One region of the Bacillus sp. FAU18 genome, then DNA from elsewhere that is predicted to be linked to it. Evidence: riboswitches for the same ligand, from Rfam matches in the RefSeq annotation. Region 1 holds a riboswitch; the other holds the start of a gene.
The links. Region 1 has a riboswitch for thiamine pyrophosphate ahead of ylmB (N-formyl-4-amino-5-aminomethyl-2-methylpyrimidine deformylase). Riboswitches for the same ligand answer to the same signal wherever they lie in the genome.
Positions count from the first base shown of each region.

Region 2: another riboswitch for thiamine pyrophosphate. It lies ahead of thiT (energy-coupled thiamine transporter ThiT); the one in region 1 lies ahead of ylmB (N-formyl-4-amino-5-aminomethyl-2-methylpyrimidine deformylase).

Region 1 covers NZ_JBVYHZ010000003.1:877,938-882,642, reverse strand. Annotated here, with positions in the region: gene pgeF (peptidoglycan editing factor PgeF) at 1-347, opposite strand, end outside; gene AC0OMU_RS04895 (YlmC/YmxH family sporulation protein) at 510-755, opposite strand; gene ylmB (N-formyl-4-amino-5-aminomethyl-2-methylpyrimidine deformylase) at 833-2,116, opposite strand; TPP riboswitch at 2,204-2,305, opposite strand; gene AC0OMU_RS04885 (ABC transporter ATP-binding protein) at 2,318-3,112, opposite strand; gene sigG (RNA polymerase sporulation sigma factor SigG) at 3,260-4,042, opposite strand; gene sigE (RNA polymerase sporulation sigma factor SigE) at 4,182-4,705, opposite strand, start outside.
Region 2 covers NZ_JBVYHZ010000004.1:989,455-994,159, reverse strand. Annotated here, with positions in the region: gene AC0OMU_RS16215 (NfeD family membrane protein) at 1-212, shown strand, start outside; gene floT (flotillin lipid rafts scaffold protein FloT) at 233-1,762, shown strand; gene AC0OMU_RS16205 (N-acetyltransferase family protein) at 1,780-2,301, shown strand; gene thiT (energy-coupled thiamine transporter ThiT) at 2,343-2,921, opposite strand; TPP riboswitch at 3,021-3,122, opposite strand; rRNA gene AC0OMU_RS16195 (16S ribosomal RNA) at 3,587-4,705, shown strand, end outside.

The sequences.
Region 1 (4,705 bases):
AGCCCGTCCGTTGCTTTTAGAGCCGTGTGATACTCACGGGCGCCTTTTCCCCTATCCCTCTGCGTCACTTTCTGAACGCGATTATCATGTGTCTGATCAGCGAATACCCAAGACTGCAAATCAGTATTAAACATATCGGCAATATATTCACGATTTTTAACTACATCTGCATCTTTGTCATGAACGTGCAATCCTGTATTTAACGATTCAAAAGGCTTTTGGCTGACACCGCCGTTTTTTGTCGTAAATCCGGCAATGACCTCTTTGTTGTTTTGATTCGTTTGAGCCCAGTCTTGTATCATGAGTGTCGAGGGTGTGGTAAGACTGAATGGGTGATATGTATTCATGATGATCCAACCTTTCGACAAACATTTAAAAAAGCGGAATTTCCCACTTATTTTACCACATCTTACTGCATTCGTTGAGCGCCGATTTGCATATTTCTAAATGAAATGTGCCGGAAGAATCGAGACTTCCGGCATTTGCCAATCTGCGGCAGACAAGCAGGTTTATGCATGCGGTTCACTTAATCGGACCAAGATTACATCTTCCCCGATTTTTACTATATTTCGCCATGGAATGACCAATTCCTCTTCTTTTCCAAAAAATCCGAGAACTTTCCCATTTCCTCCGAGTATGATCGCCTGAATTTTTCCAGTAGTCACATTGATATCAATATCACCAATACTCCCCAGCTTTTTTCCGTTTGAGACATTGACGACATCCTTTACCTGAAATTCTGAAATGCTGATCATTCCATCACGTCCTTTTTCCGTCCTTTTGTTCAAGTATATGAACGGGCAGGCTGAACCTTGTCAGCAAGAAGAAATTTTCATGTCATTGCTTTTTTCCGGCTGCACCAGCTGATGATAAAATCGAGTATAATTTTTGTATACTCTACTAGCTGCTCAATCGATACCTTCTCGTTCACAGAGTGTGCATTGTGCAGATCTCCAGGACCGTATATTACGCATGGAATACCGGCATCATACAGCCATCCGCCATCTGTAACTGATTGAGAAACGTCAATAATTGGACACTCCCGTTTCACTTTCTGATGAGAGGCAGTTAGCTCTAAGACGCCTGGGTGGCCAGGGTCAACTTCCAATGCCGGAAAAATTTCTCCTCTGTCTTCTATCATAGATGAGCCTCCCCACTTGAATACAGGGCGGTTTTCCCTAAGCCAAATATCACTGTCACTCAGCCGATTGACGTAATCTTCTATTTCCGCTGCCACTTGGTCATGGGTTTCATTCGGATAAAAATGGACTGTGATCCACAGCCGGCATTCGTCCGCTATAAAAGCCGCATGTCTGCCGCCTTCTATAACAGCCGGGTTAATCGTATTTGTGCCTGGTTTAAAACCGGGATAACTTTTCATAATAGACCAGTGGCGCTCAAGTTCACCGAGCCCCGCAATGATTTTCGCCATTTTTTCAATTGCGCTTGCTCCGAATGTTCCTCCGCCTGCGTGGATCATATTCCGTCTCGTTCCATCATGAAATGTTTGACTGCTTTTGATTTCGATCCAGCCTGTAATGACACCGCCTTGGCCTTGAATATGCATATCGCTCGTATCCGCGACAATTGCAAAATCAGCGTGGTAGCCCCTCTTGCAGCATTCAAGTGTGCCAGCTTCTCCAACTTCCTCTCCAATAACCGATTGCAGAATCAGATCACCGGGAAGCTCAATGCCGGCTTCACGAATTAATTTGACAGCAAACAGCACACAAGCCATTCCGCCCTTCATATCGGAAGCGCCTCGCCCGATTAAGAGACCGTTTTTTTCAATTGGATGAAACGGATTGTGCTCCCATCCTTCATCCTCTTTTACCTCTGCCACATCTACATGACCATTAATGATCAGGCTGTAATAATCTGCTGAATCTGTTCCCTTTAGCTTCCCTACAACATTGGGATCTCCAGGGTACACATCCCATTTGTCGATCGAGAATCCCAATTCATTTAAAAATCCCGCAATCCATGACTGAATGCCCTCTGTATTTCTTGCAGGCGGGGCGGGTGTTTGATAAGAAATCAGTGTTTTAGCAAGCTGAATAAGCTCCTCCTTTTGTTCTTCCACTTTTTTTTGCAAAGAGTCTATTTGTTGGTCCAATGTAAATCCGCTCCTATTCTTTAAAATCAAAAAAGCCGTTTCAAAAGTGATGAAACGGCTTAATAAAAACAAACGGAGTCCGATGTACTCCGCTTTTCACCGCTTCCCTCCGCTGGCATGATCCAGATCAGGTCAAAAGGGTTGAGACAAAGTCTCTCTCAGCTTCGCAAAGCACCCCTAGGATGAATCTATATATGTTTGTCAGGCATTCGTTATCGGCTCAGCTCTTGTTAAAAACGGCCGATCCTGATTCCATAATACATGGATTGGCGTATCAAAAAAAGCGGAAAGTACTTGATCAGTAAGCATTTCCTTTATTTCTCCGGATCCAAAGACCTCTCCCTGTTTTAATAAAAGGGCTTTATCAAAGACAGGCAAAATTTCTTCAGCATGATGAGTCACATAAAGGATAGATGGTGCATTTTCTTTGTTTGCAATGTATGTAATCGTATCTAACAACTTTTCCCGGGCAATAAAATCCAGCCCTGTGACTGGTTCATCCAGTATCAGCAACTCCGGATCGGCCATTAGTGCTCTAGCAATCAACGCTCTTTGTTTTTCCCCTTGAGAAAGGGTTTCATAGCGGCGATCGGCATATTCAATTGCTCCCAAGTCCTCTAACAAACCAATCGCTTTTTCCCTGGTTTCCTTACTTGGCGTTTCATATAACCCAATCGAAGCGTAAGCTCCGCTCAAAGCAATTTCAAAGGCTGAATCTGCCGGATACAATTTTTGCTGAAGAGCTGCTGAGACGAGGCCAATTTTACGTCTGAGCTTTTCCCCAAGCTCTGTTTTGCCAAATTCATGACCAAGCACCTGCATCTCGCCTGATGTTGGAAAATAATATGAGCAAAGCATATTTAACAGCGCTGTCTTCCCGGCGCCATTTAGGCCGTAAAGCACCCAATTTTCCTTTTCTTCCACCTTCCAATGAATATCTCTCAGTATCCATTTCCCATTCCGTTTTAGTGAGACATTGTCAAGCTGCAAAATCATCGTGGTCCTCCTCTTTATTGCCTTTTATAATTGTTTTAATTTTCATAAAACTTTGTACGAACTAGGATACCTTACTTTTTCCAAAACGTAAACCATCCGTAATCAATAGAAAAGCCTTTAAAACAACATCGTTTTAAAGGCTTTTCATTATTGAAGAATATTTTTATTCATTTGTTTGATAGCCGCTTTTTCAAGTCTGGACACCTGCGCTTGAGAAATTCCGATTTCCTCGGCGACTTCCATTTGGGTTTTCCCTTGGAAGAACCGCTTTCTCAAAATCATTTTTTCCCTATCGTTCAGCCTTCTCATGCCCTCTTTTAAAGCCAGCTCTTCAATCCATTGTGAATCTGTATTGCGCTCATCACTGATTTGGTCCATCACATAGATCGGGTCTCCGCCGTCGTTATAGATCGGTTCAAATAGAGAAACCGGATCCTGGATGGCATCAAGCGCAAATACAATTTCCTCATGCGGTACTTCAAGAACTTTTGCGATGTCTTCTGCAGTCGGCTCCTTGCTTGTCTCACTGATTAACCGCTCTCTTACCTGAAGCGCCTTGTAAGCGATGTCCCGGAGTGATCTTGATACACGGATCGGGTTATTATCGCGTAAATACCTGCGGATCTCTCCGATAATCATAGGTACAGCGTATGTTGAAAACTTAACATTGTGGCTTAGGTCAAAATTATCAATGGATTTCATTAGTCCGATGCAGCCGACTTGAAATAAGTCATCAACATACTCCCCTCTGTTATTAAATCGTTGAATGACACTTAAGACAAGACGCAAGTTCCCGTTTACAAGCTTTTCTCTTGCTGAATCATCGCCTTCATCCTGCAGCTGCCTAAACAGCTTTCTCATCTCTTCATTCTTGAGTACTGGTAATTTGGAGGTATCCACCCCGCAGATTTCGACTTTATTTCTCGACACTTTTTTCCCTCCCTACAGGAGCTGCTGTACAACGTTAAGTATCTCCTTGGGTGGGAAAAATATGCACTGCACTCAGACCGAAAAACTGTCGAAATCAGGAAATCCCTGTAAAATCAAGGGGTTCTAACCATAAAATTTTTTACACCATTTTGTTGAACTCTTTTCTCAACCTTTTTATAATTCTTTTCTCAAGCCGCGAAATATAAGACTGAGAAATCCCCATCATATCCGCTACATCCTTTTGGGTTTTTTCTTCTTCACCGACAAGCCCAAACCGCAGCTCCATGATTTGCTTTTCTCTCTCATTAAGCTGTTCAAGCGCTTTTTTCAAAAGCTTTTTATCGACGTTAGCTTCTATGTCTTTAGTGATGATGTCATCGTCAGTGCCGAGCACATCAGAAAGCAAAAGCTCATTGCCGTCCCAATCAATATTAAGCGGTTCATCAAAGGAAACCTCTGAACGGATTTTGTTATTTCTTCTTAAATACATCAGGATTTCATTTTCTATACACCGGGAGGCATAGGTAGCAAGCTTGATTTTCTTTTCTGGATTGAATGTATTCACAGCTTTGATTAGACCGATGGTACCGATGCTGATTAAATCCTCTATATTAATTCCCGTATTTTCAAATTTACGGGCGATATATACGACCAGACGCAAAT
Region 2 (4,705 bases), on a different contig from region 1:
ATAGAGAAGATGATCTCAGAGGAAGACTCGGTAAAGTGATTACAGCTGTTCCGGTTGACGGGTTTGGTGAAGTGGTCATAGAAGGGATAGGAGGCACCATTTCAAAGTCAGCGGTCAGTTTTGATAATCAGCAGATCAGTTACGGGACAACGGTGTTAGTCGTAGATATTAACAACGGAGTTCTTTCGGTTACTCCGCATGAACCCATTTAACATAAAAGGAGGAATTTGATATGACAATGCCGATTATAATGATCATCGGAGTTGTATTCTTTTTATTAATTGCACTAATAGCTGTGTTTATTACGAAGTATCGTACAGCAGGGCCTGATGAAGCGTTAATTGTAACAGGGAGCTATCTGGGGAATAAAAATGTTCATGTCGATGAAGGCGGCAACCGTATTAAAATCGTCCGCGGCGGAGGAACCTTTGTCCTTCCCGTCTTCCAGCAGGCAGAGCCGCTAAGCTTATTATCAAGCAAACTCGATGTTTCGACACCTGAAGTCTATACAGAACAAGGAGTGCCAGTAATGGCCGATGGAACTGCGATTATTAAAATCGGCGGTTCTATAGGAGAAATCGCTACAGCGGCCGAACAATTTTTAGGGAAATCAAAAGACGACCGTGAGCAGGAAGCGCGGGAGGTTTTAGAAGGCCACCTTCGTTCCATTCTCGGCTCAATGACAGTAGAAGAAATCTATAAAAACAGAGAAAAATTCTCTCAAGAGGTGCAGCGTGTCGCTTCACAGGATCTCGCGAAAATGGGGCTTGTAATCGTCTCGTTTACCATTAAAGATGTTCGTGATAAAAACGGTTATCTTGAATCATTAGGGAAACCGAGAATTGCCCAAGTAAAACGCGATGCTGATATCGCAACAGCAGAGGCTGATAAAGAAACACGAATTAAGCGGGCAGAAGCCGATAAAGACGCAAAAAAATCAGAACTTGAACGGGCGACGGAAATCGCTGAAGCTGAAAAACTCAATCAGCTCAAAATGGCTGAATTCCGCAGAGAACAAGATACGGCAAAAGCGAATGCCGACCAAGCATATGATTTAGAGACTGCCAGAGCACGCCAGCAAGTCACAGAGCAGGAAATGCAGGTTAAAATTATCGAACGCCAAAAACAAATAGAACTAGAAGAAAAAGAAATTCTTCGCCGTGAACGTCAATACGACTCAGAGGTAAAGAAAAAAGCCGATGCAGACCGTTATTCTGTTGAGCAGTCCGCAGCAGCAGAGAAAGCCAAACAGCTCGCGGAAGCCGATGCCAAGAAGTACAGTATTGAAGCAATGGCAAAGGCTGAGGCGGAAAAAGTAAGAATTGACGGGCTAGCAAAAGCAGAAGCGGAAAAAGCGAAAGGAGAGACAGAGGCAGAGGTTATCCGCCTGAAAGGTCTTGCAGAAGCGGAAGCAAAAGAGAAAATTGCGGCTGCCTTTGAACAGTACGGGCAGGCGGCGATTTTCGATATGATTGTCAAAATGCTTCCGGAATACGCGAAACAAGCAGCGGCACCTCTTTCAAATATTGATAAAATCACCGTTGTCGATACAGGAGGAAGCGGTGAATCAAGCGGAGCAAACAAAGTAACCAGCTATGCGACGAACTTAATGTCAAGTCTGCAAGAAAGTTTAAAAGCATCCTCAGGAATTGATGTAAAAGAAATGCTTGAGAACTTTTCAGGAAAAGGAAACGTAAAACAAAGCATTAATGAATTAACAAATGAAATCAAAGAAGCCAAAACGATCCAAAAATCAGAGTAAGGAAAGGGCAGAACCGTATGGTAACTGTACGTGAAGCGAAGTTAGAGGATATAAAGGACATTGCAAAAGTGCATGTAGACAGCTGGAGGACAACATACCACGAAATTATCCCGATTGATTATTTAAACAGCCTGAACTATAAGGAATTTGAAGACAAATGGAAAAGTCGCTCGTTAAAGGGAGTATTTGTTGCTCAGGACGAAATGGGTTCAGTATTCGGCTTTGCTTCATTTGGACCTATTCGATCTGAACAAGAAGGCTATGACGGCGAGTTATACGCTATTTATCTTGTGGAAGAGCGCCAGCGGCAAGGTGCAGGCAGGGCGCTCTTAGCAAAAGGAGCGGAGTTTTTGCTTCAACATGGTTTTTCAAGTATGTTTGTTTGGGTTATTGAGCAGAATCCCTCGATTATATTTTATCAGGCCTATTCACCTGAAAGAGTAGCGGAGGACAACTTTGAAATTGACGGAGTAAGACTGAAAGAAGTAGGTCTTGGCTGGCCGGATCTTTCAGCTTTAAAAACACTTCTTAACAGATAACGAACAATCCCCCAGCGGAATTCGCTGGGGGATTGTCACTTTTACGCTTTGTCACTTTTAAGCAAACGGGGTGCTGTCATAAATAATAAACATAGGACAATTGCACAAATAATGAATGAAGGAACCATGTAAGTCGCATTATAAGTTAAAGAATAAATCCATACCGGCGTTCCTTTTGGAGCAAAGCTGCCGAAAAACACAGCTCCTGAAATGACATGCGCGGCATAGCGCAGCAAACTGCCGATGAAAACTGCGCTGACCACTGAAACAATCAATTTCCCTTTTGTTTTTGATACAGCGGCTTTACGGACAGAAGAAGCGAAACAGCCGCTTATGCCGATTGCTGCGAAAGCGACAATGTAATCTAACAATAGCTGTACAGGATGTTGAGCAAACAAGTTTCCGATTGCTATTTGTACTAGACCTGTCAACAAACCTGTAGTAAGACCTGCTTTGACACCCCAGCGAAACGAAATTAAAAAGATCGGAATCATCATGATGGAGACCGAGCCTCCTTGAGGCATGCTAAGAAACATTCCTGAGACAATGTCTAAAATAACGGCTGCTGCTGTCATAATGGCAATTTCAATAAGGCGAACCAGTTGCTTAGATTGATTCATATCTATCTCCTTCCATTGACAGACAACCAAAAGGACAACAAAAAAGCAGCACGCGGAAGGATGAGAAAAGTTCCACGCACTGCTTTACGATCTGCAATTCATTTGACTTTGCCACATCCCTACGCCAGCGTTAACTAACAGGTTCAAAGGGTCAGAACGAAACCGCTCACTCTCAGCTTTAATGCTCCCCTTGTGGTCATCAGTATTTAGTTCGTTTCTACTATACAAGAAAACAAAAAAAACAACAAGATCACATGACTGATGTATATGTTCTTTTAAGAAAGTTATATGATACACACGCTTTAGAAATCATGGCGAGGATTATAGTTTATTTGTTTTATAGATTTTTTAAAAAAACTATTGCAATAAATAAATACAGGTGTTATATTATTAAACGTCGCTGATGCACAGCGGACACAAACTAGATGCTTCAAAACAACTTGAAAAAAGTTGTTGACAAAAAAGAAGCTGAATGTTATATTAGTAAAGCTGCTTCATTGAGAAGTAACGAAATGATCTTTGAAAACTAAACAAGATAAAACGTACCTGTTAATTCATTTTTATAAATCGCACAGCGATGTGCGTAGTCAGTCAAACTAGGACCTGCACGACGCAGGTCACACAGGTGTCGCCGCAGGATGCGGTGAACTTAACCTGTGATCCATTTATCGGAGAGTTTGATCCTGGCTCAGGACGAACGCTGGCGGCGTGCCTAATACATGCAAGTCGAGCGGACAGATGGGAGCTTGCTCCCTGATGTTAGCGGCGGACGGGTGAGTAACACGTGGGTAACCTGCCTGTAAGACTGGGATAACTCCGGGAAACCGGGGCTAATACCGGATGCTTGTTTGAACCGCATGGTTCAAACATAAAAGGTGGCTTCGGCTACCACTTACAGATGGACCCGCGGCGCATTAGCTAGTTGGTGAGGTAACGGCTCACCAAGGCGACGATGCGTAGCCGACCTGAGAGGGTGATCGGCCACACTGGGACTGAGACACGGCCCAGACTCCTACGGGAGGCAGCAGTAGGGAATCTTCCGCAATGGACGAAAGTCTGACGGAGCAACGCCGCGTGAGTGATGAAGGTTTTCGGATCGTAAAGCTCTGTTGTTAGGGAAGAACAAGTACCGTTCAAATAGGGCGGTACCTTGACGGTACCTAACCAGAAAGCCACGGCTAACTACGTGCCAGCAGCCGCGGTAATACGTAGGTGGCAAGCGTTGTCCGGAATTATTGGGCGTAAAGGGCTCGCAGGCGGTTTCTTAAGTCTGATGTGAAAGCCCCCGGCTCAACCGGGGAGGGTCATTGGAAACTGGGGAACTTGAGTGCAGAAGAGGAGAGTGGAATTCCACGTGTAGCGGTGAAATGCGTAGAGATGTGGAGGAACACCAGTGGCGAAGGCGACTCTCTGGTCTGTAACTGACGCTGAGGAGCGAAAGCGTGGGGAGCGAACAGGATTAGATACCCTGGTAGTCCACGCCGTAAACGATGAGTGCTAAGTGTTAGGGGGTTTCCGCCCCTTAGTGCTGCAGCTAACGCATTAAGCACTCCGCCTGGGGAGTACGGTCGCAAGACTGAAACTCAAAGGAATTGACGGGGGCCCGCACAAGCGGTGGAGCATGTGGTTTAATTCGAAGCAACGCGAAGAACCTTACCAGGTCTTGACATCCTCTGGCAATCCTAGAGATAGGACGTCCCCTTCGGGGGCAGAGTGACAGGTGGTGCATGGTTGTCGTCAGCTCGTGTCGTGAGATGTTGGGTTAAGTCCCGCAACGAGCGCAA